DNA from 3 places in the Streptomyces sp. NPDC093109 genome. Region 2 is predicted to be linked to each of the others. Evidence: riboswitches for the same ligand, from Rfam matches in the RefSeq annotation. Region 2 holds a riboswitch; each other region holds the start of a gene.

Evidence for each region. A riboswitch is a leader RNA that binds a small molecule or an ion and turns the genes downstream of it on or off. The one in region 2 is predicted to bind cyclic di-AMP.
Region 1: another riboswitch for cyclic di-AMP. It lies ahead of AB0389_RS34535 (LysM peptidoglycan-binding domain-containing M23 family metallopeptidase); the one in region 2 lies ahead of AB0389_RS08290 (M23 family metallopeptidase).
Region 3: another riboswitch for cyclic di-AMP. It lies ahead of AB0389_RS16905 (C40 family peptidase); the one in region 2 lies ahead of AB0389_RS08290 (M23 family metallopeptidase).

Annotation. Positions count from the first base shown of each region.
Region 1 covers NZ_JBFBEZ010000059.1:8,378-17,722, forward strand. Annotated here, with positions in the region: gene AB0389_RS34505 (STM4015 family protein) at 81-1,043, shown strand; gene AB0389_RS34510 (STM4014 family protein) at 1,047-2,255, shown strand; gene AB0389_RS34515 (STM4013/SEN3800 family hydrolase) at 2,257-3,069, shown strand; gene AB0389_RS34520 (STM4012 family radical SAM protein) at 3,066-4,415, shown strand; gene AB0389_RS34525 (STM4011 family radical SAM protein) at 4,423-5,310, shown strand; gene AB0389_RS34530 (SGNH/GDSL hydrolase family protein) at 5,327-6,148, opposite strand; gene AB0389_RS34535 (LysM peptidoglycan-binding domain-containing M23 family metallopeptidase) at 6,324-7,376, opposite strand; cyclic di-AMP (ydaO/yuaA leader) riboswitch at 7,380-7,544, opposite strand; gene AB0389_RS34540 (tyrosine-protein phosphatase) at 7,926-8,744, shown strand; gene AB0389_RS34545 (DUF6126 family protein) at 8,755-8,874, opposite strand; gene AB0389_RS34550 (XRE family transcriptional regulator) at 8,997-9,345, opposite strand, start outside.
Region 2 covers NZ_JBFBEZ010000006.1:17,588-26,932, reverse strand. Annotated here, with positions in the region: gene AB0389_RS08335 (GntR family transcriptional regulator) at 75-806, opposite strand; gene AB0389_RS08330 (hypothetical protein) at 1,203-1,622, opposite strand; gene AB0389_RS08325 (hypothetical protein) at 2,965-3,336, opposite strand; gene AB0389_RS08320 (helix-turn-helix transcriptional regulator) at 3,491-4,375, shown strand; gene AB0389_RS08315 (DUF397 domain-containing protein) at 4,404-4,643, shown strand; gene AB0389_RS08310 (hypothetical protein) at 4,739-4,972, shown strand; gene AB0389_RS08305 (hypothetical protein) at 5,179-5,328, shown strand; tRNA gene AB0389_RS08300 (tRNA-Met) at 5,393-5,466, shown strand; gene AB0389_RS08295 (PP2C family protein-serine/threonine phosphatase) at 5,932-7,074, shown strand; cyclic di-AMP (ydaO/yuaA leader) riboswitch at 7,290-7,444, shown strand; gene AB0389_RS08290 (M23 family metallopeptidase) at 7,456-8,532, shown strand; gene AB0389_RS08285 (aldo/keto reductase) at 8,678-9,345, shown strand, end outside.
Region 3 covers NZ_JBFBEZ010000015.1:114,076-123,420, reverse strand. Annotated here, with positions in the region: gene AB0389_RS16925 (DUF5691 domain-containing protein) at 1-316, shown strand, start outside; gene AB0389_RS16920 (cobalamin B12-binding domain-containing protein) at 484-897, opposite strand; gene AB0389_RS16915 (peptidoglycan DD-metalloendopeptidase family protein) at 1,300-3,036, shown strand; gene pcrA (DNA helicase PcrA) at 3,134-5,647, opposite strand; cyclic di-AMP (ydaO/yuaA leader) riboswitch at 5,936-6,108, shown strand; gene AB0389_RS16905 (C40 family peptidase) at 6,107-7,573, shown strand; gene AB0389_RS16900 (NlpC/P60 family protein) at 7,832-8,908, shown strand; gene AB0389_RS16895 (hypothetical protein) at 9,079-9,345, shown strand, end outside.

The DNA of each region.
Region 1 (9,345 bases), on a different contig from region 2:
GGCCGACGGGCGTTGTCAGTGGCGCTTGGTAGAACTGCTCCATCAGCCGATCCATCCCACGGCGTCTGGAGCATTCCGCCATGACCATCTCGGACCACCTCCCGGAGCTGCACGGCCTGCCGGTGTACGTGTTTCCCGACGCCGACGCCACCGCCGAAGCGGAGCCGAAGCTTCCGGACGCCGCCTCGGTGGCCTGGCGCATCACGGTCGACTCGTACGACGCGGACGAGACATGGGAGGAGGCGTTCGCCCGCTTCCTCGGCGCCGTCGACACCACGCGGGTACGGGCGCTGATCGTCGGCTCCTGGCCGGACTCCTACGAGTCGGGCCCGGAGGCGGCGATCGACGCGATCATCGCCGCCCGCGGCCGGCTGCCCGCGCTGCGCGCCCTGTTCGTCGGGGACGTCACCGGTGAGGAGTGCGAGATCTCCTGGATCATCCAGGGGCCGGTCGCGCCGCTGCTCGAAGCCTTCCCCGAACTGCTGGAGTTCGGCGTCCGGGGCGGCCAGCAGCTGGTCCTGCCCGCCGTCAGGCACGAGCGGCTGCGCTCGCTCACCATCGAGTCCGGCGGGCTGCCCGCCGAGGTGGTGCGGGGCGTCGCGGCGAGCGACTTCCCCGCGCTGGAGCACCTCGATCTCTGGCTCGGCACCTCGGAGTACGGCGGAACCGCGACAGTGGCCGACCTGGCGCCGATCCTGGCGGGGACGCGGCTGCCCGCGCTGCGCCGGCTGGCCCTGCGCAACAGCGAGACACAGGACGCGATCGCCGTCGCGCTGGCGGACGCCCCGGTGGTGGGGCGCCTGGAGGTCCTCGACCTCTCCATGGGCACGCTCGGGAACGAGGGCGCCCAGGCCCTCCTCGGTGGCCGGCCGCTCACCCATCTGAAGAAGCTCGACCTGCACCACCACTTCATCGGTGAGGAGCTGCGGGAGCGGCTTCTCAGCACGCTCGGCGCGGCCGGAGTGGAGGTCGACCTCTCCGAGGCCGAGGAACCGGAGGACTGGGGCGGCGAGAAGCACTACTACGTCGCGGTGGCCGAGTAACCGATGCGCCCCTTCCCCGGCGGCCGGGACCGCGAGCCGCGGCTGACCGTCGTCGGCGTCCCGGGCAACCGCCGTACGACGCTGTTCCAGGACGCCGTCCGGGCCGCCGGGCTGCCGCCCGCCCGCGAGGTCTCCTGGCTCGACGTGCTGCACGGCCGGGCGGGCTTCGGGCCCGGCGAGACCGTACGGCTCGACTCGCCGGGCGAGGACCCCGAGGTGGACCGGCTGCTGCGCGGTGCCGAGGATCCCGCCAGGGTCGAGGGCACCGCTCTCTGGTACGCGCGGTTCACGGCCGCCGCCCGGGGTCTCGGCGAGCGGGCCCGCGCCGCCGGGGCCGAGCTGCTCGACGACCCCGCCGAGCTGGCGGTGCTCTTCGACAAGCGGCTCTGCCACGGTGTCCTGGACGCGGCGGGGGTACGGGTCCCCGCGTCGCCCACCTCGGGCACCGGCGCGCCGGCCGTCTCCGGCTGGGACGACGTACGGACCCTGCTGGCCGCCGGCGGGCTGCGCCGGGCGTTCGTCAAACCGGCCCACGGCTCATCGGCCTCCGGGGTCCTCGCGCTGGAGACGGCGGGCCCCGGCCGGGTGCGGGCCACCACCTCCGTCGAGCGCGACGTGTCGGGCCGGCTCTTCAACTCGCTGCGAGTACGGACGTACACGACCGAGCGCGAGGTGGCTGCGATCGTGGACACCCTCGCGCCCGACGGACTGCATATCGAGCAGTGGGTGCCCAAGTCCGCCCAGGCGGGCCGGGCGGCCGATCTGCGGGTGGTGGTGGTCGCGGGCCGGGCCACCCACGCCGTCGTACGCACCAGCCGCTCCCCCCTGACCAATCTCCATCTCGGCGGGGCCCGCGGTGATCTCGACGCGGCCCGCGCCGCGATCGGGGCGGCCGGTGGCAGCTGGGCCGGGGCGCTGGACCTCTGCGAGCGCGCGGCGGCCTGTTTCCCTGACACCCACTGTGTGGGCGTCGATCTGCTGCCCGCCGGGGGCTGGCGGCGGTTCGCCATCTGCGAGGTCAACGCCTTCGGCGATCTGCTGCCCCGGCTCACCGGGCTGCCGGGCACGGCGGCCGAGGGGATGGACACGTACGCGGCGCAGCTCGCCGCGCTCCCCGGCCGGGCGGCCCGGACGCGGACACAGACTCGGACGCGGACGCAGACGCAGACTCGTACGCGACGACCGACGGAGGACCGCCGTGCCCGCACCTGACATGAACGAGGTCGTCGGGCGGGACGATCTGCTGCTCGTCACCCTCGACACCCTGCGCTTCGACGTCGCCGAGGAGCTGGCCGCCGCGGGCCGGATCCCGCATCTGGCCCGCCATCTGCCCGGTGGCCGCTGGGAGAAGCGGCACGCGCCGGGCAGCTTCACCTACGCCTCCCACCAGGCGGTCTTCGCGGGGTTCCTGCCCACGCCCGCGGCGCAGGGACCGCACCCGCGGCTGTTCGCCGCGCGCTTCGGCGGCAGCGAGTCCACGGCGGAGCGCACCTTCGTCTTCGACACCCCCGATCTGGTCTCCGGCCTCGCGGCGGCCGGGTACCGCACGGTGTGCGTCGGCGGGGTCGGCTTCTTCAACAAGCGGGGACCGCTCGGCTCCGTTCTGCCCGGGATGTTCCAGGAGAGCCACTGGGAGCCGGAGTTCGGGGTCACCTCACCCACCTCCTTCGCGTCCCAGACCGACCGCGCGGAGCAGGTGATCGCCGGGCTCGATCCCGAGCGGCGGCTCTTCCTCTTCGTCAACGTCTCCGCACTGCACCAGCCCAACTGGTTCCATCTGCCCGGCGCCACCCGGGAGGCCGGCGACTCGCGCGCCACGCACGCCGCCGCGCTCGAATACATCGACCGGCACATCGGCCGGCTCTTCGCTGCCGCGAGCAGCAGGCGCCGCTGCTTCGCGATCGTCTGCTCCGACCACGGCACCGCCTACGGCGACGACGGCTGGACCGGCCACCGGCTGGGCCACGAATCCGTCTGGACCGTGCCGTACGCCCACTTCTTCCTGGACCCCGGGACCACTCCATGAGCACAGCACCGGCGACCGCGCCCGCCGCGGTCCGTCCGTACGAGAGCTACGTCTACGCCTATCCGCACAAGACGGCCTACCGTCCGCTGCCGGACCGGCCCGCGCTGCGCGCGCTCTGGGCCGGGGAGCGCAAGGACGCCCTCTCGCTCTATCTGCACATCCCGTTCTGCGAGGTCCGCTGCGGTTTCTGCAATCTCTTCACCCGGATCGGCGCGCCCGGCGAGCTGACGACGCGCTATCTCGACGCCCTCGGCCGGCAGGCGACCGCCGTCCGCGAGGCGCTGGGGGACGAAGGACCCGTGCGGTTCGCCGCCGCGGCCTTCGGCGGCGGCACACCGACCTTCCTCACCGCCGGGGAGCTGGACCGGCTGTGCGACATCGCGGAGACCGGCGCGGGCGCCGATCTGCGGGCCGTGCCGCTCTCCGTCGAGACCTCCCCCGCCACGGCCACCGCCGACCGGCTCGCCGTCCTCGCCGGCCGCGGCGCCACCCGGCTGAGCATCGGCGTCCAGAGCTTCGTCGAGGAGGAGGCGCGGGCGGCCGTACGTCCGCAGCGGCGCGCCGATGTCGAGGCGGCGCTCGGCCGGATCCGCGACGCGGGCGTCCCCGTCCTCAACATCGACCTCATCTACGGCATCGACGGCCAGACCGCGGCGAGCTGGCGCCACTCGCTGGACGCCGCGCTGGCCTGGCGCCCCGAGGAGCTGTATCTCTACCCGCTGTACGTACGCCCGCTCACCGGCCTCGGCAGGCTCGGCGCGAACGGTGACGCCGCGTGGGACGACCAGCGGCTGCGGCTCTACCGGCAGGGCCGGGACCACCTCCTCGCCCAGGGGTACGAGCAGCGGTCCATGCGGCTGTTCCGGCGCCCCGACGCGCCCGCCGCGGGCGCGGACGACTACGCCTGCCAGACCGACGGCATGATCGGCCTGGGCTGCGGGGCCCGTTCGTACACCTCCACGCTCCACTACTCCTTCGACTACGCCGTCGACATGCGCGAGATACGGTCCATCATCGACGCGTACACCACGACGGAGGACTTCTCGCGCGCGGAGGTCGGCCGCCGGGTCGACGGGGAGGAGGCGCGCCGCCGCCATCTGCTCCAGTCGCTGCTCCAGGCGCCGGGGATGGAGGTGGCCGGCTACCGCGAGCGGTTCGGCCGGGGGCCCACGGAGGACTTCCCGGCCGAGCTGGCCCGGTTCGCGGCGCTGGGCTGGCTGGACGCGGCGGCGGGCCCCGGCCTGCTGCGGCTGTCCCCCGAGGGGCTGGCCCACTCGGACGCGCTGGGCCCGGCCCTCTTCTCCCCCGCCGTACGGGCCGCCATGGCCGCGTATCTGCCGAAGTGAGGCTCCTGTGGACCTGACGATCCTCTACCGCGGCCCGCTCGCCTCCTGCGACTACGACTGCCCGTACTGCCCGTTCGCGAAGCGGCGGGACAGCGGAGACCAGCTGCGCGCCGACCGGGCCGCGCTGGAGCGGTTCGCCGGCTGGGCCGCGCGTCCGGCGGACGACGGGCCGGCGGACGACCGGCTGTCGGTGCTGTTCACACCCTGGGGCGAGGGCCTGACGCGGTCCTGGTACCGGCGGACGCTGGTCGGTCTCTCACACCTGCCGCACATCCGCCGGGTGGCGATCCAGACGAATCTGAGCTGCCGCACCGGCTGGCTGGCGGACGCGGACCCGGCGAAGCTCGCGCTGTGGTGCACGTACCACCCCGGGCAGACGCCGTACGACCGCTTTCTGGCGAAGGCCCACGAGCTGACGGCGCTCGGCATCCGGTTCAGCGTGGGCGTCGTCGGTCTCGACGACCATCTGGAGCAGGCCCGCCGGCTCCGCGCCGAGCTGCCCGCGCACGTCTATCTCTGGGTCAACGCGGCGGACGGGCACCGCTACACGGACGAGGAGGCCGCGCGCTGGACGGATCTTGACCCGCTCTTCCCCTACAGCCGCGATCCGCACCGTTCGGCCGGGCTGCCCTGCCGCACGGGCGAGTCGGTGATCTCGGTGGACGGCGAGGGCACCGTACGGCGCTGCCACTTCGTCCCGGCCGAGCTGGGCAATCTGTACGACGGCTCCTACCGGCGGGCCCTCGCGCCGCGGGCCTGCCCGCTCGCGGTCTGCGACTGCCACATCGGCTATGTCCATCTGGAGACGCTGCCGCTGTACGACGTCTTCGCGGGCGGTGTCCTGGAGCGGATACCGGCCGGGCCTCTCCCGGCGCGGGTCCCGGCGGGCGGGTAGCGCCGGGACCCGGTGCTCACGGGAGCGGCAGGAGATCGGGCCGCTTCGCCTCGACGTGGTCGCCCGAGGACTCACCGCGCAGCCTGCGCCCGATCCAGGGGACCAGGTACTCACGTGCCCAGTGGATGTCGTCGCGCCGTTCCTCCAGGGTGCCGCGCGGCGGCAGCGGCGGCCACGGCTGGTCCGGGTCCGCGGGCACCTCGAAGCCGAGCACCTGAGCGGCGCGCAGCGCGACCCTGGTGTGTCCCTCGGGCGACAGATGGAGCCGGTCGCCGTCCCAGGCCCGCCTGTCCTGGACGGTCTTGAGGGACCACAGGTCGAGTACGGGACAGCCGTAGCGGTCCGCGATGGCCCGCGTATGGGCGTTGAACGTGGCGATCTTGCCGCGCAGATGGCGCAGTACGGGGACGCCACGGGTGTCGAAGCCGGTGGTCAGCAGGACGGTGCCGACGGATCCTGTCAGGTCGGCGACGGCCCGCTCGAAGCGCTCGGCGACATCGTCGGGGTCGCTGCCGGGCCGGAGGATGTCGTTCCCGCCCGCGCAGAAGGTCACCAGGTCCGGGGCGAGTTCCCGCGCCCGGGGTATCTGCTCCTCCGCGACCTGGTCCAGGAGCCGGCCGCGTACGGCGAGATTGGCGTAGCGGAAGTCCCCGTGCGCGGTGTCGGCCGTCGCGCCGGAGTCCGGGAGCTGGTCGGCGAGCAGGACCGCCAACCGGTCCGCCCATCCGACGAACTGCCCGTCGGGGCCCGGATCTCCCACGCCCTCCGTGAAGCTGTCGCCGATCGCCGCGTACGACCCGAATCCGCTGTTTCCTGTTGTTCTCGAATCGTCTGCCACAGCGGTCCATCTTCCACCCGGCGTTGTGACCTACGCGACCGTAAGGAGGGGTTGACCGTGGGTGAGAAATACCATCCGTCAAGTTTCGCCCAACCGGGAATAGCCGGAGAACGGTGGTCGCCCGGCACCGGAGTGCCGGGCGACCACCGCGCGTCCGCCGCGGTCCGGAGCGGGTTCAGACCGTGACGCCCTGCGAGCGGAGGTAGGCCACCGGGTCGATGTCCGAGCCGTAGTCGGGGCCTGTGCGGATCTCGAAGTGCAGGTGGGGGCCCGTGACATTGCCGGTGGCGCCGGAGACGCCTATCTGCTGCCCCACGTCCACGCTCTGGCCGTTGGAGACGGACAGCGCCGACAGGTGGGCGTACTGGGAGTACTTGCCGTCGCTGTGCCGGATGACGACCTGGTTGCCGTACGAGCCGCCCCAGCCGGCCGAGACGACGGTGCCCGCGCCGACCGCCTTGACGGTGGAGCCCGCGGAGGCGAGGAAGTCCACACCGGTGTGGTAGCCACTGGACCAGCTGCCGCCCGACGCGCGGTACGACGTGCCGATCGGCGCGTCGACGGGCTTGAGGAAGCCCGAACCGGTGGTCTGCGTAGCCGTGTTGGGCGCCGCGCTGCCGGAGGCGGTGGACGACCCCGCGTCCGACGAGGCGGACTTGGACGACGCGGACTTCGACGACGCGGTGCCGGAGGCCTTCGCCGGAGCCTCGGCCCGGGGCGCGGACGCGGCCGGCGCGGAGGAGGTACGGGACGGGGCGGCCGACGTACGGGACGGCGCGGCCGACGCCGCCTTCGTGCCGAGCGTCAGCTTCAGCCCGGGGTGGATCAGACCGGGGTCGGCGCCGATCGCCCGGCGGTTGTCCTCGTACAGCTTCTGCCAGCCGCCCTGGACCCGCTGCTCGACCGCGATCTTCGAGAGATAGTCGCCGGAGACCACGGAGTAGGTGCGGGCCGCCGTCCTGGTGCCGATCCGGGTGGCGGCGGTCCCCTGCGGAGCGGCCGACACCGAAGCCGAAGCCGACGCCGATGCCGCCGACGTGGTACGCACCGTGTCGGCCGCGGCGGGAGCCGCCTGAGGAGCGACGGCGGGCGCGGCCTGCCCGGCGGCGTGCGCGCCGGTGGCGGCGATGAGCGGCAGCGCGATGGCGGCGCCGCCCGTGCCTGCGGCGATGAAGCGGCGCGAGAGCGGATTGTTCTTCGGTCGGCGGTGCTTACCCTTCGCGGGCATGTGCGTTCCTCTCCGGCGCCGTACGAGGTGAGCTGTCGGGTTCGGGCTGGAGCTGCCCGGCCGCGCGTGGTGCGCGGCTTCACCCCGAGCCGGTCCGGAACACCCGGATCGGCGTACTGCCTGGGTCCCCCGCTCCTGCCACACGTGAAGGGTTCGGGTGTGGGTCTCCGGGCAGTGGCAGGATTCGGCGTTCCACCCGGATTGAGGGTGAACGTAGGCGAGTCGGACGTCCGGTACAAGCAGTTGTTTTCAGCCGCAGGAGGTGACTGGAATATCGCCACGCACCACCCGTCACCCTGCGTCGATGACCGATCTTCGATTCCCCCATGGGGTTGGCTTTACCTTCGGCGACGCCGCCACGGAACGTCACCGCTATGATTCCGCTCACGGCCCGCACCCCATCTCCCCCATTAACAGGGCACTTTGGCTGCAATCCCCCATTACGGACAGATCCCCCGCGGCCACCTCCTCGGCTCCGAACCCATGTCGTATCGTCAGGAGACGACCTCGTCGGCGAGCCGCGCCGACGGCAGACACGGAGGAGCCGCCGTGACGCAGCAGCTGCCGCAAGTCCCGTCGACAGAGCCCGAACTGTCCGGTGTGCGCAACTTCCGTGACGTGGGCGGCCTGCCGACCACGGACGGCCGGCGCGTACGCGGCGGCACACTCTTCCGCAGCGGCCACCTCGCCCACGCCACCGACGCCGACGCGGCCTTCCTCACCGGCCTCGGGTTGCACACGGTCTTCGACTTCCGCAACTCCGCCGACATGAAACTGGACGGCGAGGACGTGGCACTGCCCGGCGTCCGGCAGGTGAACATCCCGCTCTCCGACCCGGCCGACGGCGCCGAGTTCTGGCGGATGGTGCGGGACGGCGATCTCGGTCAGCTGCGCTCGCTCCTCTCGGACGACAGGGGGGCGGCCCGGATGATCGGCTCGTACCGGACGATCATCACGGAGCGCACCACCGAGCACAGCCGGGTGCTGCACGCACTCGCCGAGGACAGCGTCCCGGCGCTGATGCACTGCGCGGCGGGCAAGGACCGCGCTGGGCTCTCCGTCGCGGTCGCCCTGCTCGCGGTCGGGGTCGAGCCCGACGCGATCGAGGCCGACTACCTCAAGTCGAACGATCCGCACCGCCGCTACCGGGTCCGCCGCGGCGACGGCTCGGCGGCCGAGGAGTCCGCCGAGGTGATGGAGCTGCTCAGCCCGCTCTTCGACGCGCGCCCCGCCTACCTGGCGGCGGCCTTCGAGAGCATCACGAACACCTGGGGCACCACCGACCGCTATCTCTCCGAGGGGCTCGGACTCGCCCCCGAGACCCGCGACCGGCTGCGCGACCGGCTCCTCGACGACGGCAACGGCTGACGCCGCACGGTTATCCCTTGCCGCCCATCTCGAAGAGCAGGTAGAGGAACGCGGCGAAGAGATGGCCCGCCACCAGATAGGCGAAGAGCCGGATGACCAGCCCCCGGGGGAACTTCTTCTCCTCGTCCATGATCCGTTCCGGCCGGGCCGCGGGTCCGGCCGCGGGTCCGGCCGCGACGGCGGGGGCCCCGGGATCGGCGGCGGGTACGGGCTTCTCTGTCTCCGGCATGGCGGCGGGCCTCTCTCGGCGGGTCAGCGGCGGTGGGTTCCGCCGCCGAGGCACAGCTCGGCGGCGGAACTCTGCAGCAGGGTGTGGACGAAGAGCAGCTCGGTCCCCCCGGGACCGGCCGCGGCGATCCGGTGCGGGGTGAGCGAATCGAAGTGCGCGCTGTCCCCGGCGGCGAGCACATGCGCGGTGTCGCCGAGGTAGAGCCGCAGCCGCCCGTCGAGGACATAGAGCCACTCCTCCCCCGGGTGGACGCGGACGAGGTCCCCCTGCGCCCCGTACGGCACCTGGAGGCGGAGCGGCTGCATCGCCCGGCCGGGGCTGCCGGCCTGGTGGTACGTCCAGCCGTCGGCCTCCGCGGGCGCAGGCCGGCCG
Region 2 (9,345 bases):
ACTAGTCAGGTCAAGATGTGGGCGCGAAAGAGCCCCCGCCAACAGCGGGGGCTCACGCGAGGATTGACGGCCACTCAGCCGTTCATCGAATACTCTTCCGTCCTTGACCAGCGTCCGGACGGCGAGACGCCTACCTCGTAGGTCAACGCGCGACCCTCGACGTCGTAGGCGACATGCCGCACCTCCGATACAGCGGCCGGACCATCAAGGCGCAGCAACTCCAGTTCATCGGCGGTCGCCAACCGGGACGTCCACCAGTCCCGCCCGGTGTGAGGGCGCCGACCGGTCTGCATCTCCACATACCGCGTGGTGCCCTCGCGTACCCGCTCGCGCTGGAGCAGACGAGGCGCGGCCTCAGCGACCTCGGCCGCGAACCAGCTGTACGAGGTGGCCGTCGGAGTCTCTCCCTCGAACGTCACGCGGTGTCGCCGCGCGACGGTAGCGCCGGCCTCGATGCCCAGCCCTGTCGCGACGTCTTCCGGTGCGGGCATCAGCTCGGCGGCCAGGATTTCCGCGTACTCGCCAGCTGTGTAGATGTTCCCGGTGGCCACCGATGTCGCGTACCGCTCACCGGCGGTACGGGCAAGGAGCATTCGGTCCTTGACGGTTGAGCCCGTCCCTTGGCGGGTCTCCACCAACCCTTCCTGGCGCAGGACGTCAAGCGCCTTGACCACGGTGGCGCGCGAGACGTTCCAGCGGTCGGTCAACTCCCGCTCCGAGGGCAGTGTCTGCCCGGGTGTGAGTTCGCCGCGGACGATCTTTCCTCGCAGGTCGGCGGCGATCTGGTCGTACTTGGGCAGTGCCATTACTCTTCCCCTGCCTAGTGGACTGGTCCAGTAGGCATGTTGAAGGGGAAGGCTGTCAGCGGTCAACCCGTGGGCCAGAGTTCGGACATGACGAAGGCGCCCCTGCCCTCCCAGAGGAGAGCAGGGGCGCGGTGCGTCAGCGGCGTCCGTGGTGCCCCGGGCCCGGAAGCCGGAGGCGCCGACGGACAGCCCTTCTTGACGGAGGCCCGTCGCGGTATCCTGAAAGCCGAACGTTGCGAGGCTCCGTCACCCCAGGTGGCGGGGCCTTTCTGCTCCACCGATGCTCCACCGAGCGCGCCGTAACCAACCGGCATGGGGCGACATGAAGCGACATCGGCAGAGCGGGAGGCTGGAGGGGTAGGGGCCTCTGACCCGGCGGCCTCTGACTCGGCGGCCTCAGAGCCGGCGGGCGAAGGCGCGCGCGCCGTTGTGGAAATCAAGGGTGAGCCCCCGTGCCTTGCCCGCGTCCTCCCGGGTGGACCACCGTGTGATGGCGGCGACCTCGGGCGACTCGGCCCGCACGAGGGCGGCGTACAGCCACCCTTCGTGGTCACCCGGATCCTGGTCGCCCGGATCCTGCTGGCCGCCCTCGGCCGGTACGGGGTCGCCGTTCACGGGGGTGTCGGGGTCATCGTGCTTCTCGCCGGTGGCCAGCTGCCCGATGATCTGCCATCGCACCTCTCCGGCTGTGGTCGTGATGGCCAACCCGAAGGGGTGAGTGGTGTCCCCGGCCTCGCTGAGGCTCTGGACGCGGGTCACGCCCGGGGTGTTCTTGACCAGGTCAAGAACGAAATCCTGGAATCGCGGGGGTCGCATTTGGGACTTTCCTTCCATGGCGGCCGAGCCAGTGTAGGTACGAGCCGGGCCGCCCGGAGGCCGATCACTCACCCCGCACCGGGGCGCGGGGAGCGCGGGGCGGGGGTACGGGGGTACGAGGGGCGCGTCGGGGCCGGTTCGGGGCCCGGTGGCCCGGTGGGGCTGCGCGGCAGTGGAGCGGGGCGGCGGGGCTGGTCTCGGCGGCTGACGGCCGCCTGTTGGCTACGGTTCGGGGTCCGCTGGTCATGGTGGGGTTGTTGGGTGTGGGTCAGGGCGGTGCTGAGTGGGTGGTTCCGTGGCGCGGGTTGTCGGGAAGGGGGCCGCCCCTCCAGCTGTGAGTGTCGCGACTCCGGGACAGGTGTAAAGGGCGCTCCTGCGTCGCGTCGCTGCGCGATGACCTTCGGTCACCCTTGACACCTGCCCCGGAGCCGCAAGTGCGGCTTGTTGGGAGGGGCGGCCGGGTGGGAGGGGGTTGCCCGGGGGGCCGGCCGGGCTGTCGGTCGGTTCAGGGTCCGGCGGCCCGGTGGACCCTGCGGGGCTGCGCAGCAGTGCAATGGGGCGACTCGGCCCCGTCTCGGCGGCCGGCGGTCCGTTGTTTGCTGAGACTCATGCCCCGCTGGTAACTGTTGCGTTGTGGGCCCGGAAGGCGGGCGGCGGCTGCTGTCCGGCCGGGGTCCTCGGGCCGATCGGGTGGCCGGGGGGTCTTCGTGCGGTGTCCTGGAGCGGGGAGTGTGACGTTAGAGCCGCTTTGGGCACGTCAGACGGTCGCAGCGTCGCAGTTGTCGGGATCAAGCTCTCACACCCCCGCCGATCTGTCCTATATGGGGTGGTTTGGAAGGTGGTTGGAGGTCCCTCCGGACGTCACATGTGTCCTGAGGTGCGTTAGACGCCCTTCTGGAGGCAAAGACCGCCTCCTGGAGCCCACTTACCGCCACACACGTCCCACCAGCCCTTCCCTCCACTCCACGGTGATCAGCGGGGCATGTGTCGCAACCGGCAGTGGACCGTTGGCCGCTGAGCCGGTGTCGGGCCGCCCCTCTCCTCTGCTGCGTGGCCCCGCAGGGCTCACCGGCCCGCCGGCCCCTGAGCCGAGTGGCAGAACGGGCGGACCTCTTGGGCCCCCCTCCCACCCGGCCGCCCCTCCCGATAAGCCGCACTTGCGACTCCGGGGCAGGTGTCAAGGGTGAGCGAAGCGTAATCGGCGCAGCCGACGCGACGCCAGGAGCGCCCTTTACGCCTGTTCCGGAGTCGCGACACTCACAGCAGGAGGGGCGGCCCCCTTCCCGGCAACCCGCGCCACCGGCCCACCCCACCCTGCTTCGCTTCCGTCCCGCGTCAGTTGTCAGGCGGCGCCGGCCGCCGGAGCCCCGGGCGGCAGGTCCATCCACACCAGCCGTGCTGAGACTTCGGGCGCGTGAGCGAACCGTTGGACGGCTCGTTCCGGTGATCCCAGGCTCAGGCGCCTGCCGCCGTCCGTACTCACCACCTCGGCGCGGTCACCGAAGGCCATGCCCCACGCCGCGACCCAGCCGTCCACCCGGTCGCCGAGAACCTGCATCACGGCGAACAGGCGTGGGGCCTCGTCGGTGGCGAGCTGTTCCAGCTCTGCGGTGAACTCCTCCTCGTCGCAGAGCGGTTCGAGCGAGCGGGGGTCAACGGGGTCGACGGAGTCGACGGTTACCGGATCTTGGGTGCGGTCTGTGTCAACGGGCATGACTGTCCCTTCACTTGTTGTGCTTGCTTAACTTCCCTCCGTAGCCATTAGGCTGGCACGAGCTGACCGCATTTAAAAGTGGACTTACAGTTTTCACGCGTAAGAGTGGGGCTTCAGGTCCTCTCGTTGGCACGAGAACGACAGGAGGGTGTTCATGACGCAGACGCCGCAAGGTGGGTCCTCCGTAGTGCGCCGCTGGCAACTCGCCGCGACGCTTCGGGAGATGCGCGAGTCCGCCGAGCTGACCCAGGAGGGGGCGGCGGAAAGGCTCAGGCAGGGACAGGGGCGTTGGTCGCACGCGAAGCTCTCGCGGATTGAGAACCGGCAGCACCGGCTCAAGCCACGGGAGGTCGAACAGCTCCTCCACGTGTACGGGGTGACTGACGCCTCGACGCGTGACGTTCTGGTGCAGATGGCAGCGGATTCCCGGCAACGGGAGTGGTGGCTGCGGTTCGGTGGCGGCTTCCCCGTTGAAATGAGGCCGTTGCTCAGCCTGGAGAGTGGCCTGGTGGAGTTGCGCGACTTCCAGAACCAGCTCATCCACGGCTTGTTGCAGACGTCCGACTACGCACGCGCGGTGGCGAGCGGTATCAATCCCGGGCTGTTCACGCCGGAGGAGCTGGAGAAAGGGGCAGCCGTGCGGATGGTCCGGCAGCACCTGCTCCGGAAGGAGTCCCCGCCACGCTTGCACTTCATCCTGGATCAGACCGTGCTGGAGCGGCCCATCGGGCATTCATCGGTCATGCGCGACCAGCTCCGCAAGCTGCTCGATCTGACGCAGAGCCCGGGCATCACCATCCAGATCCTCCCCCGCGACGCGGGAGCGAGCCCTGGGCTGGAGGGGCCGTTCTCGATCCTGACGTTGCCGGAGCCGATCCCCGACATCGTCTACACCGAGGGCATCGCGGGTACTTTCTACCTTGAGAGCCGGGAACAGGTGCGCGAGTGCACGCTGCGGTTCGGGGTCCTCGCCGAACTGGCGCTTACCCGCGCCGAATCCGCCGACCTGATCGCCGAGACGATGAAGACTTATGAGTGAGCAGACAGGGAAGCGAAGGGTGGACCCCATGACAGAGCAGGACTCCCTGGCAAAGGCGGAGTGGCGCAAGAGCAGCTTCTCCGGCGGGAGCAACGGCGGGAATACCTCGTGCGTCGAAACCGCCGCCCTCCCCGACGGCACCATCGCCGTACGTAACAGCAAGCACCCCGAGGCCGGCGCCGTGTTCTTCACCCGCTCGGAGATGGCCGCCTGGCTCAAGGGCGTCAAGGCCGGGGAGTTCGACGACCTCGGGTCCGCGGGCCAGTGACCGGCCAGTGACGGGGGCGGGCCACGCGCTCGTCCCCCGGGCCACGCGCTCGTCCCCGGGCTGCGTCCCGGCCCGCGGCGGCGCACTCTGGCCGTATGGGTAGTGAGGCGCCGATCGTCGTGCACCGGCCGTCCGGGACGGGGGGTCGGCGGGTGACCGTTCGGGGGCGGATCATGGGGCTCGCGCACTCCGACGACCACCTGGTCGAGTTCCTCCGGCAGGCCGGCCTGCCGGATGCCTGGGAGCTGCTCGACGATCCGCTCTGGGTGGAGTGGCAGGGCGGGGCCCCGCACGCGTACGGGGGCGAGGGGGAGGGGGAGGCGGGCTGACGTGGTGGTGCGCTGAACGGGTGAGGCCGCGCCGGGGGAAAACCCTCCGCCGATTGTCAGTGGCTGCCCGTAACCTTGCTTCCATGTTCGTTTCCTCAACCACTTCTTCATCAGTTGCCCGCGATTCTTTACACCGTGCCCGTGTCCGTGCCGCCTGTCAGGCCGCGCAGGCCGCGCATGTCCCGCCTGTGCGGTCCGTACGGTCCGTGCGGACCGCCGCTGTGGTCAATGACGAGATCCGCGCCCTGTGGACGCGCTCCGGCGGCCGGCTGCGCCCCGCCGACCAGGAGCGTTACCAGCGGTTGCTGGTGGAGTGGGCCGCCGCGGTGCGGGCCGATGTGGTTGAGGCGGCCTGAGGTGGGAGTGGTCACGGGAGTGGTCATGAGGGCCCGCCGGATGCCGTAGAGTTGTCTTCAACGGCGCGGGGTGGAGCAGCTCGGTAGCTCGCTGGGCTCATAACCCAGAGGTCGCAGGTTCAAATCCTGTCCCCGCTACTGGATGGAAACGAAGGCCCGGATTCACTAAGAATCCGGGCCTTCGTCGTGTGCGCACGCACACGTACGCGCTCCCGAGCCGACAAATCATTCGATGATCAATATTCCATACCAGCCTATGACAAGTAACGTGAAGGGTACGGCTGTGCTTGTCCGGGACCCGGAAACCGTCCCGTAGCCCACTCGGCCGAGGGTGAGTCGCCCGCCCGCGCGGCAGCGGCCAGCCTGGGTGGAGCGAGGAGCCGTCCGCAGCCGCGAGCGGACCCGGGCGAGGAGACCATGGTGGTGGGGAAGCTGAGGAGGCTCGGACGACGCACCGGCGGCAGTGGGCGGCGCTCCACCGGCGGTACGGGGTTCTGGGCTGCCGAGGGCACCGGTTTCTGGGGCTCCGGCGATCCGGGCCACGACCACCCGCACACCGGCCGCGGCGGCATCCGCGGTGGCCGGACCCGGGCCGGTCACCGGATGGTGGCGCTGATGCCTGCGCTGGTGATTATTTTCGGCGTGATCCTCGACGTCACCACGCCGACGCAGGTGACGGCCGCACCGCTCCTCGCCGCCGCGCCGCTGGTCGCCGCGCCTTTCTACCCGATGGTCGGCACGTCCCTGGTCGCCTTGGTCGCGGTCGCCGCCGAGGTGGGGCTGCGTATCAGTTCCTCGACACTGATCACCCTGACGTCGCTGAGCGAGTTGCTGACCGTGCTGGTCGCCTCACTGCTCGCGATTTACATCACCGGCATCGTCAGACGCAGCGGTGAGCAGCTCGCCTCCGCCCGCGTCATCGCCGAGACCGCCCAGCGCGCCGTGCTGCCCAGACCCGCCGAGCGGATCGGGGGGCTGCGTATCGCCGCGCGGTACGAGGCCGCGCAGGAGGGGGCGTTCATCGGCGGGGACCTCTTCGCCGTGCAGGACACGCCGTTCGGGGTGCGGCTGGTCGTCGGGGACGTACGGGGGAAGGGGCTGGAGGCCGTCGAGGCGGTGGCCGTGCTCATCGGGGCGTTCCGGGAGGCCGCCGAGCAGGAGTCGTCGCTCGAAGGGGTCGCGCAGCGGCTGGAGCGGGCGCTGCTGCGGGAGGGGACGCGCCGGGCGGGGGTCGATGTCTTCGAGGGGTTCACCACCGCCGTACTGGCCGAGATCCCGCAGGGCGAGGACGTGGTGCGGCTGCTCAACCGGGGCCATCCCGAGCCGCTGATGATGTGCGGGGACGGTTCCGTGCTGATGCTGGCCCCGGGCGATCCCGCGCTGCCCCTGGGGATGAGCGAGCTGGGTGCGTGGCCGGACCGCGCCGAGCCGAACCCGTACCCCGACGGCGCGATGCTGCTCTTCTACACGGACGGGCTCACCGAGGCGCGCGACGGCCGGGGCGTCTTCTACCGGCCGCGCGAGCGGCTCGACGGGCGGACCTTCGAGGGGCCCGACGAGCTGCTCCAGGCGCTGATCGACGACGTACGGGTGCATACGGGCGGCGGCAGCCAGGACGACATGGCGCTGCTGGCGGTGAGCCGGCCGGTCCTGGGGGCCGCGCCCGGGTTCACGCCGGAATCCGCACCGGGGGCCGCGTCCGGATCGGAATCCGCGCGTCCCGGGGCCGAAGGACACGAGGGGTGATCGGGGCGTACCCCTCCGCATAACAGCTGACACACCGTCAGAAACACATAACCTCCCAATCTCCGGTCAACTCGCCCGGGTGCGCGCTCTTGTGTCCGGGTGTGTCCGTTGCGAACTCGTTAACGATCATCAGGAACGGCTTGGAATAAACCCCTGGTCTCTATTAACGTTCGATAACGCAGCGCGGTTGTCCCAGCCGTCGCCAGAGATGGCACCGCGCGCACGCGCCGAATCCCGCAAGGGAACCGGGGAACCACACATTGGGGTGAATCGGGAACTTTCGCTGCCTTGCGCGGACAGCGGAAACCCGTAGGAGACCTTCCTGCTCCGAACCCGTCAGCTAACCCGGTAGGCGAGAAGGAAGGAAAGGAGCGCGCCTCAGTGGCGTCCAACAAGCCTGCCTCCGAAGGTTCCGTAGCGACCGCCGCCCCCGCCGAGCCCTACCGGTTCGGCCGCGGCGAGGGCAACGAGCCGGAGCGCACCTGGGGGGAGTGGAATCCCACCGAGGAGACCGTCCGACCCCCCGTACGCGGCAGGCACCGGGTCACCAAGCAGCGCGGGCTCGCCCGCAGCTCCACGGTCCTCGGCGTGGGCGTCATCGCCGCCGTCGGCGCCGGTGGCATCGCCACCGCGCAGGACAAGCCGGCCGTCTCCATATCCCTGCCCGACGTCATCGCGGACAATCTCCCGGACGGCAAGTCCCTGCCGGGGATCGGCTCTTCGGGCACGGGCACGGCGGACAAGAAGAGCGAGGTCGCCGAGGCTCTCGCGCAGGCCCCCCTCTCCACCGCCGGACTCACGGTCGCGGACGCCGAGCAGGGCGCCACCGACGCGGGCGAGGCGCTCCGCGCACGGATCCTCCAGCAGGCCGAGCAGCAGCAGGCCGAGGCGGCTGCCGAGCAGCGCGCCGCCGCCGAGGCCGCCGCGGTCCAGCAGGCCGCCTCCGCGGCCAAGAAGCAGCAGACCCAGGCCGAGAAGGACGCGGCGGAGAAGAAGGCGGAGGCCGAGGCCGCCGCCAAGGCCAAGGCGGAGCAGGAGCGCATCGCCAAGCTGGCCGCCAGCTTCTCCCTCCCCACCTCCTCGTACACGATCACCTCCACCTTCGGCCAGGCCGGCTCGCTCTGGTCCTCCGGCCACCACACCGGCCTCGACTTCGCGGCGCCGACGGGCACGCCGGTCAAGGCCGTGCACAGCGGTACGGTCAAGTCGGCGGGCTGGTCGGGCTCGTACGGTTACCGCACCGTGCTGGAGCTGGATGACGGCACGGAGGTCTGGTACGCCCACCAGTCCTCGATGACCGTCAGCGTCGGCCAGAAGGTCGCCACCGGCGATGTCATCGGCCGCGTCGGCGCGACCGGCAACGTGACCGGCCCGCACCTCCACCTGGAGGTCCACACGGCGGGCGGCACCGGCATCGACCCGATGAGCTGGCTCCAGAGCCGGGGCATCAACCCCTGACGTTTCCCGTCCGGTCGGGACGGAGAGCCGGGGCCCGCGCGGTATGCGCGGGCCCCGGCTTTTCTGCGGCGGGCCGTTCACCCGACCGGCCCCGCCGGGCCGGTTCCGGGGAGTAGGAAGATCCCGTTCCGCGCAGAGATGCCGTATGACTGAACTGCGTACGCTCGGAACATCCGACCTCAAGGTCTTCCCCCTCAACCTCGGCGGCAACGTCTTCGGCTGGACCGCCGACGAGGCGGAGTCCTTCGCCGTCCTCGACGCCTACGCCGCCGCGGGCGGGAACTTCGTCGACACCGCCGACACGTACACCTCCTGGATCCCGGGGCACGTGGGCGGCGAGTCCGAGACCGTCATCGGCAAGTGGCTCGCCGCGCGCCGCAACCGGCCGGACGTGGTCATCGCCACGAAGGTCGGCGCGCACCCCCGGTACAAGGGGCTGGCCGCGGCCAATATCCGGGCCGCCGCCGAGGCGTCGCTGGTCCGGCTGGGGACGGACTACATCGACCTCTACTACACGCACTTCGACGACGAGACCGTCGGCGTCGAGGAGATCATCACCGCTCTCGACCGCCTGGTGAAGGAGGGGAAGGTACGCGCGATCGCCGCGTCCAACATCAGCGCGGAGCGGCTGAACGCCTCGCTCGCGTTCTCGGAGCGGGAGGGGCTCGCGCGGTACGTGGCGCTCCAGCCGCACTACAACCTGGTCTCGCGCGACACCTACGAGGGCGAGCTCCGGGACACCGTCGCCGCACACGGGCTCGCCGCTGTGCCGTACTTCGGGCTCGCCGCCGGTTTCCTCACCGGCAAGTACCG
Region 3 (9,345 bases), on a different contig from region 2:
GCTGCTCGGAGTCTGCGCGGTGCCCTGGCCGGAGCCGGTCGGCCGCGCGGTCGTGGACGCCCTGGGCACCGCGCGGGACGAGGGCGGGTACCCATGGAGCTTCAGCGGGGTCATGGGCCTCGCGGAACGCTGTCTGGACCCGGTGGAGGCGGACCGGCTCGCCCTCCTCACGGCCGCGCCCGACCAGCCGGAGGACGCGCGGCACGGCGCGGACGGCTACTGGTCGGAGGCGTTCCAGCGGCTGGCCGCCACGCTGCGGCTGCGCGCGACCCTGCTGACGGAGCTGGCCGGCCCGGACGGTCCGGTGCCTCCCTGACGGGGGCGCGGCGGCCGGCCCTCGCCCGCGGCCGTCACCCCGAGCCGCCACCCCGTGCCGTCACCCCGTGCCGTCACCCCGTGCCGTCACCCCGTGCCGTCACCCCGTGCCGTCACCCCGTGCCGTCACCCCGAGCCGTCACCCCGTGTCGACCCTCTGTCTCCCCGTCACATCCCGGCCGGCTGGCGGAGGTTGGCGTTGACCCAGGCGACGATCGATGTCGTCGTCGCACCCGGAGTGAAGATCTCCGCGACGCCCAGCTCCTTCAGCGGCGCGATGTCGTCCTCGGGGATGATGCCGCCACCGAAGACCTTGATGTCCGCCGCGTCCTTCTCCTTCAGCAGCTCGATCACCTTCGCGAAGAGCGTGTTGTGGGCGCCGGAGAGGATGGAGAGGCCGATCGCGTCGGCGTCCTCCTGGATCGCGGTGTCCACGATCTGCTCGGGCGTCTGGTGCAGGCCCGTATAGATGACCTCCATGCCCGCGTCGCGCAGCGCCCGCGCGATCACCTTCGCTCCTCGGTCGTGACCGTCGAGGCCCGGCTTGGCCACCACCACACGAATCGGACCAGCCACACCCATCACTGCCTCCACGTCGACGGCGCCGTAGTGAACGAACGTTATCCTCAGCATCCCGCAACGCGCGGTTCCGCGGAGGATCCCGAGGGGGAAATCACACCCGGGACATGTCCGCTCCGCGGTGTTCCGAGGCCCTGCCACTCGTGCCGCTCCCGGCCTCTTTCCCCTTCACCCCACGGCAGTTGATCGAACATTTATCGAACGTACGGCCAAGGCTGCGTCCGCGGAGCGCCGAAACACGGCCGAATGCCCGTTTCCTCAACGCGCAAAACCCTCGGAAGATTGTCGCCGTCGCATACCGCCGGGTACAGTCGCGGCCACTGCTTTCCTCCGGGACCCTTCCGATCAGGACGAGTTCCGGACAACCCTGGTTCTGCTTCTGCTGCCGAGGCGAGAGAGAAGTTGGTGAACGACCAGCACGCCCACGCCGGGTACGCCGCACATGACGGTTACCAGAACGGCAGCTACACGCCGGATCCCCTCTTCGGCCACCTTCCGGACGGCTCGGCCGGCCCGGTCGACCAGACCGGAGTCGACCACTCCGGATACGGGACCGGCGGATACGAGAACGCCGGCTACGAGACCGGCGCCACCGGCTATGAGACCGGCGGATACCAGACGGTCACGGCGCCCCCCACGGCGTACGGCACAGGACCGTACGAATCCGGGCAGTGGGACACCGGCGGCAATCCGGTGGCCGGATACGACGTGTACGCGACGCCGCAGTACGACACGAGCGGCCAGTGGGCCACCGCAACCGCCACCGCCGACTCCTCCGGGCAGTGGAACGCGGACAGCTGGACACCGGCGGCTCAGCCGAACGAGTCCGGCGGAACCGGCCAGTTCGACAGCGCGCCGTTCGACAGCACGCACTTCGAGAACGGCCAGTTCGAGAACACGCAGTTCGAGAACACGCAGTTCGACAGCGGCCAGTTCCAGAACGTGACGGTCGACAGCGCCGAGAACACCCAGTTCGGGTACGACCTCCCGGCCCAGTTCGAGACGGCCCAGTTCGACGCCGAGCAGTTCCAGTCCGTGAGCGCGCCCCTCGACTACGAGGCCACCGCCGTATGGACGGCCCCCGCGTACGACACCCCGTACGAGACGGAACCGGCCTCGCAGTACGGCCCCGACGCCGACTACGGCGTCCCGGGCCCGGAGCCTGAACAGGTGTACGGCACCGAGGACGGCGTCGAGCACGCCGCCGCCACGGGCACGCCGGGCGACCAGGACGAGCAGACCGACCATCCCGGCCCTGCCGCCGACCCGGACCTCGCCCCCGAGAACGCCCCCGAGGCCGAGTCGCTGCACATGGCGGCGACCATGGCCGTCCCCACCATCAGCGTCACCCCCCGCACGGTGAGCCGGGCCGGCGGAAGCGGTGGCCGAGGCCGCCGCCGTACCCCCGCCAAGCGCTCCGCACTCCTCACCATCGCCGTTCCCTCCGCCTGTGTGATGGGCGTCGCCGGAATCGCGGCGGCCTCCGTCAGCGGACTCGGCGGCGGCGAGGACGTCAAGGACGACAAGGCGACCACCGCGTCGGCGGCCGACGCCGCCACCGAGAAACCCGCCACCACCGTCGCCGCCAACAAACAGCTCGACACCCAGATCACCACCGCCAGCGCGGGAGCCCGCGACTTCGGCGACCGGGCCAGCCGTACGCAGGAGCGCATCGACCTCCAGGCCCGGCAGGAAGCTGACCGGAAGAAGCGGATCGCTGAGGAAGCACGCAAGGAGGCCGAGCGCCCCAAGTTCGTGCTCCCCGTCTCGCAGCACGGCCTCAGCGCGTACTACGGACAGGCCGGCGTCAACTGGATGTCCGTACACACCGGCATCGACTTCCCGGTGTCGTACGGGACGCCCGTGATGGCCGCGACGGACGGCACCGTACGGACGCAGTACAACAGCGCCTACGGCAACATGGCCATCGTCACCTCCCCCGACGGCACCGAGACCTGGTACTGCCACCTCAGCACCACCAAGCTCCGCTCGGGCTCGGTCAAGGCCGGTGACGTGATCGCCTACTCGGGCAGCTCCGGCAACTCCACCGGACCGCATCTGCACTTCGAGGTACGGCCGGGCGCGGGCTCCGCGGTCGACCCGCTCCAGTGGCTGCGCAGCCACGGCATCGACCCGTCCTGAGCGACGCGAACGACATGAACCGAACGACCGAATCGGGGCCTCCCTCAGGGGGCCCCGATCGGCGTACCGCCCTCCACTTGCCGCTGGAGACTTACCGCTAGAGCTTCTCGACCGGTGCGTAACGCAGCAGCAGCCGCTTGGGCTTGGCGTCCCCGAAGTCGACCGTCACCTGCGCGTCCGCGCCCGTACCCGTCACCGCCATGACCGTGCCGAGGCCGAACTGGTCGTGGGTGACCCGGTCCCCGGTGGCCAGCGAGATCACCGGCTTGTCCGCCGTACGCCGGGTGGCGAACCCCGAGGGGCCGCCGGTCCGCGACCGCGCGGCGGCCGAGGACGACAGCGAGGACGCGATGCCCTGCGTCGGACCCGCCGGGATCTGCGCGCCGGTGCGCTTCCACTCCAGATGCTGTCCCGGGATCTCCTCCAGGAACCGCGACGGCGGGTTGTACGAGGGCTGCCCCCAGGCGCTGCGCATCGACGACCGCGTCAGATAGAGCCGTTCCCGCGCGCGCGTGATGCCGACGTATGCGAGGCGCCGCTCCTCCTCCAGCTCCTTCGTCTGGCCGAGGGAACGCATGTGCGGGAAGACGCCGTCCTCCATGCCGGTCAGGAACACCACGGGGAACTCAAGCCCCTTGGCCGTGTGCAGCGTCATCAGCGTGATGACCCCGGAGCCGTCCTCGTCCTCGTCGGGGATCTGGTCGGAGTCCGCGACGAGCGCGACCTTCTCCAGGAACTCGGCGAGGGTCGGAGTGGCCGCGACAGCGGGGGTGTCGTCCGTGTCGGCCGTCTCCCCTTCGCCCTCGCCCTCGCCGCCCGCCGCCTGGCCGCGTTCCTGCTCGAATTCGAGCGCCACGGCGGCCAGTTCCTGAAGGTTCTCGATCCGGGTCTCGTCCTGCGGGTCGGTCGACGCCTGCAGCTCGGCCAGATACCCGGTCCGTTCGAGCACGGCCTCCAGGACCGTCGCGGGCCCGGCGCCCGACTCGACGATCGTGCGCAGGTCCTCCATCAGCGTGTTGAAGCGCTTGACGGCGTTGGCGGAGCGCGCCGCCATCCCGTACGCCTCGTCCACCCGCCGCAGCGCCTGCGGGAACGTGATCTTCTCCCGGAGGGCGAGCGCGTCGATCATCGCCTCCGCCCGGTCCCCGATGCCGCGCTTGGGCACATTGAGGATCCTGCGCAGCGGTACGTTGTCCTCCGGATTGGCCAGAACCCGCAGGTAGGCCAGCACATCGCGGACTTCCTTGCGCTCGTAGAAGCGCACCCCGCCGACGACCTTGTACGGCAGGCCGACCCGGATGAAGATCTCCTCGAAGACACGCGACTGCGCGTTCGTCCGGTAGAAGACGGCGACGTCGCCCGCCTTGGCGTCGCCCGCGTCCGTCAGCCGGTCGATCTCCTCCGCGACGAACTGCGCCTCGTCGTGCTCCGTGTCGGCGACGTACCCGGTGATCTGCGCGCCGGCGCCCGCGTTCGTCCACAGGTTCTTCGGGCGGCGGCTCTCGTTGCGCTCGATGACCGCGTTGGCGGCGCTGAGGATCGTCTGTGTGGAGCGGTAGTTCTGCTCCAGCAGGATCGTCGTCGCGTCCGGGTAGTCCTCCTCGAACTGGAGGATGTTGCGGATCGTGGCGCCCCGGAACGCGTAGATCGACTGGTCGGCGTCGCCGACGACGCACAGCTCGGCCGGGTCGTGCCCCTCGCCCGAGGGGCCCACCAGCTCGCGTACGAGTGTGTACTGCGCGTGGTTGGTGTCCTGGTACTCGTCCACCAGGACGTGGCGGAAGCGGAGCCGGTAGTGCTCGGCGACGTCGGGGAACGCCTGGAGCAGATGGACGGTGGTCATGATGATGTCGTCGAAGTCCAGGGCGTTGGCCTCGCGCAGCCGGCCCTGGTACATCCGGTACGCCTCGGCGAGCGTCTTCTCGAAGCCGTCAGCGGCCTGGCCGGCGAAGGTCTCCTCGTCGATCAGCTCGTTCTTCAGGTTCGAGATCTTGGCGCTGAACGCCTTGGGCGGATAGCGCTTGGGGTCGAGATCGAGATCACGGCAGACCAGCGCCATCAGCCGCTTGGAGTCGGCCGCGTCGTAGATCGAGAACGACGAGGTGAAGCCGAGCCGCTTCGATTCCCGGCGCAGGATCCGCACACAGGCGCTGTGGAACGTCAGCACCCACATGGCGTTGGCGCGCGCGCCGACGAGGTCGCCGACCCGCTCCTTCATCTCGCCCGCGGCCTTGTTGGTGAAGGTGATCGCCAGTATCTGGCCGGGGTGGACACCGCGGCTGCCCAGCAGATGCGCGATCCGGTGCGTGAGGACCCGCGTCTTGCCGGATCCGGCGCCGGCCACGATGAGCAGCGGCGTGCCGGTGTGCACGACGGCGGCGCGCTGCTCGTCGTTCAGCCCCTCCAGCAGCGCGGCGGGGTCCACGACCGAGCGCGGACTGCCGCCGCGGTGGTACGGGTCGCGCGGCGGCGGCGCGTCGAACACGCCGCCGAACAGGTCGTCGGGCACCTGCTCGGGGGCGTGCTCGTCCTCCTCCTCGGGCGGCGGCGGGTGCGCGTCGCCGGAGGGCTGGAGATCCGCCAGGAAACTGTCGTCAAAGAGGCTGCTCATCGCTTTCCGAGTCTAGGCGGCCACACTGACAGTCCGCGCCCGTCTTCCGATTCGGTCCGCGCCCGTCTCCGCATTCGGTCCGCGCCCCTCGTCACATTCGCCGCCACGCGACCGGGTAACTACCAAGCGTGACGCTATACCCTCCATTGACGCCGCTCGCACCTCACTCCAGCAAATGGTCACGAAAATGTTCCGGGCATATCGACCATCCACCTTCACATCAGCAGCACAACTTGGCTAGCGTGCTCGATCAGGCAGCCCGTAACCCCCTGGCGATCCACGCCAAGCGGGCGGCCCACGCCGAATTCGGCCTCCTCCCAAGGAGGTCCGGAACCGGGGACCCACTCTGCATCACCGGGGTGAATCGGGCCGTACGTCCGCCGTACACCAGGCCCGTAGGGCAGCCTTCCGTTCCGCCCGAACCCGACAGCTAACCCGGTAGGCGGTCCACGGAAGGAGATGCCGACCTTGGCGTCGCATCGCAAGTCGCGCAACCGTAGCGGCGTAGGCACCAACTCCCCCGCCGTCGGGGTCACTACGGCCGCCATCGCCTCGGTCACGCTGCTGTCGACGCAGAGCGCGGGCGCCGCGCCCGCCGAGCCGAACCCCTCGGTCGAAGAGGTACAGAAGAAGGTCAACGACCTGTACCGCCAAGCCGGCGGCGCCACCCAGCAGTTCAGCAAGCCGAAGCCCAGTACGACGAAGGAGAAGCGCACCGTCGACCGGGTGCGCGACAACGTCGTCAAGGGCGCCGACAAGCTGAACGAGGCCCGCCGTACGCTCAGTCCCCAGTCCCCCGCGCAGTTCCGGGACGGCGGCCCCGCCCCGGCCGGCACGCTGATGTTCACGGACCGGACCGCGGACCGGACCGCCGGGCGTCCCCAGCAGAGCGCGCCGCCGCGGCCGACCCAGCCGCCGGTGCCGCGGGTCGCTCCGGTCATACCGGCCGTACCGAACGTACCGCCCGCGCCGCCCGCGCAGCCCGCGCCGCCCGCGCAGCCCGCTCAATCCGTGGCCGGCCCGGAGGAATCGGCCGACCCGCAGGACAACCCGCAGGACCCGCAGGACGACGCACAGTCCGACCCGCAGTCGTCCCTGCGGAACAACAAGGAAACCGTCCAGAAGAAGCTGGCCGACGCGCGTGCCCTGCTGTCGAAGGCGACATCGGGTGAGCAGGCGCGGCTGGCCGCGCTGGAGCGCCTGAAGCAGGAGCGCGAACAGGAAGAGGAAGAAGCCCGCCGCCGGGCGGAGACACAGGCCCAGGCACAGGCTCAGGCGCAGGCCCAGGCGCAGATCGAGGCCCAGGTCCAGGCCCGTGCCCAGGCCCAGGCGGCAGCCGAGGCGCGCGCCGCCGCGGAGGCCGCCGAGTGGGAGCGCCAGGAGCGTCAGGAGCGTCAGGAGCAGCAGGGCCGGCCGGACGCGATCGCCGCCGCGGGCGCGGTCACGGGCCGGGTCACGGCCGCGGGCACGAGCACGGACCCGGGCGCCGGCGCCGGCGCGGACGCGGACGTGGTCGCCACCGCGGGCACGACGGGTACGGGTACGGGTACGGCCGCCGCGCCCGGCAACAGCTACGCCACCAAGGCGGCGAAGGTCCTCGCCTTCGCCCGCGCCCAGATCGGCAAGCCGTACGTGTGGGGCGCCTCGGGCCCCAGTTCGTACGACAGCTCGGGCCTGACCCAGGCCGCCTGGAAGGTGGCCGGCGTCGAGCTGCCGCGCACCACCTGGGATCAGGTCAACACCGGCACCCGCGTCGCGACGGACGATCTCCTCCCCGGTGATCTCGTCTTCTTCTACGACGACGTCAGCCACGCGGGCATCTACATCGGTGACGGCATGATGATCCACGCGCCCAAGCCGGGCGCGAACGTCCGCGAGGAGTCGATCTACTACCTGCCGATCTTCGGCAGCGTCCGCCCGGCCTGACCGGCGGTCCACGCACGGACCCGACCGGCGGCGATATCCACGCCGGTCGGGTCCGGAGCGTGGTGATCAGGTCGGCGCCATCCCCGGAAGCATTCCGATCGCAAACCGCTACGGAATCACCACCTCCGGCCAATATCGCTCCGCCGATGCCGGACCGTGACCTTTCCCTTTAGCGTCCTTCTCCAGGCGGCCCGAATCCGTACCGCCCACCCGCATGGACAGCCATGTGGACATGGACAGAAGGACGAGGACGCCCCCGTGGCAGCGCACCGCAAACCCAGAAGGCGCCCGCTCTCCGGCCAGGGCGGTGCGAACGGTGCGACCCGTACCGCCCGCACCGTCCGTACGGCGGCCACGCTCGCGCTCGCGGGGGCCGCCACCGCGACCGCCGCGGGCGCTCCCGCGCACGCCACGCCCCGGCCCACGGCCGCGCAGGTGAAGGCCGAGGTGGACCGGCTGTACCAGCAGGCGGAGACCGCCACGGAGCGGTACAACGGCGTGAAGGTGAAGGCGGACGAGGCCCGTACCTCACTGGCCCGCCTGCGGGACGAGGCCGCCCGCCGGACGGAGCGGCTCAACACCTCGCGCGACGCGCTCGGTTCCGTCGCCGCCGCGCAGTACCGCTCCGGCGGCCTCGACCCCGCCGTACAGCTCGGTCTCAGCTCGAAGCCCGAGACGTACCTCGAAGGAGCGTCGCTGGCCGAACTGGCGGGCACCCGGCAGGCGGCCATGATCACCGGGATCCGCGGAGAGCTCGGGCAGCTCGCCGGGCTGCGCGCGCGGGCCGACGAGCGGATCAAGGATCTCGGGGCGCGCAGGGCGGAACTGGCCCGGCACAAGGCCACCGTCCAGAAGAAGATCGGCGCCGCCCAGCGGCTGCTGGACCGGCTCTCCGCCGCGCAGCGCGCCGACTACGACGGACAGCGGCAGGGCGCCGACGGCGGCGGTACGCCGGAGCGGCCGGCCGGGAGCGCGCCGGCGCCGAACGCCCGGGCCGCGGCGGCGGTCGCCTTCGCGTACGGCGCGATCGGCAAGCCGTACGTCTGGGGCTCGACCGGGCCGGGATCGTTCGACTGCTCGGGGCTGACCCAGGCGGCGTGGCGCGCGGCAGGGGTCTCCCTGCCCCGGACCACTTACACCCAGATCAACGCGGGGCAGCGCGTGAGCCGCGACCGGCTCGCCCCTGGTGACCTGGTGTTCTTCTTCTCCGGCGTCAGCCATGTGGGGATCTATGTCGGGGGCGGGCAGATGATCCACGCCCCGCGCCCCGGCTCGGCGGTCAAGCTCGCGCCGATCGACCAGATGCCGTTCGCGGGCGCCGCCCGGCCCGCGTAACGCCGGCCGGGTGCGCAGCCGCTCCCGCTTGGCCCGTACGGACCACTCACGGGCCCGTCGGAGTGCCCCGCCCCCTGCCGCGCGCCACCATGAGCGGCAGGGGGAGCCGGAGAGAGGTGCCGCCCGTGAGAGCCATGAACTCCGTGAGCTCCATGAGAACCGTGCGAACCGTGCGACGCGCCACCGCCCTTCGTGCCACCGGTCTCGTCGTGGGGTCGCTCTTCGTGCTGGCTCCCGTCGGCGTCACGCCCGAGGGCTGCGGCGAGCTCTCCGGCGGGCGGCTCTGCGTCGAGGGGCCGATCGGCGGCGCGGGCACCTTCACCACCCGTTACGTCCAGCGCCCGGGCCGCCCCGGGGTCTCCGTACGCCTCGGATACCAGCGCAAGGACGACCGGATCACCGCGTTCCCCGGGTGGTTCGGTACGCGGACGACCCGG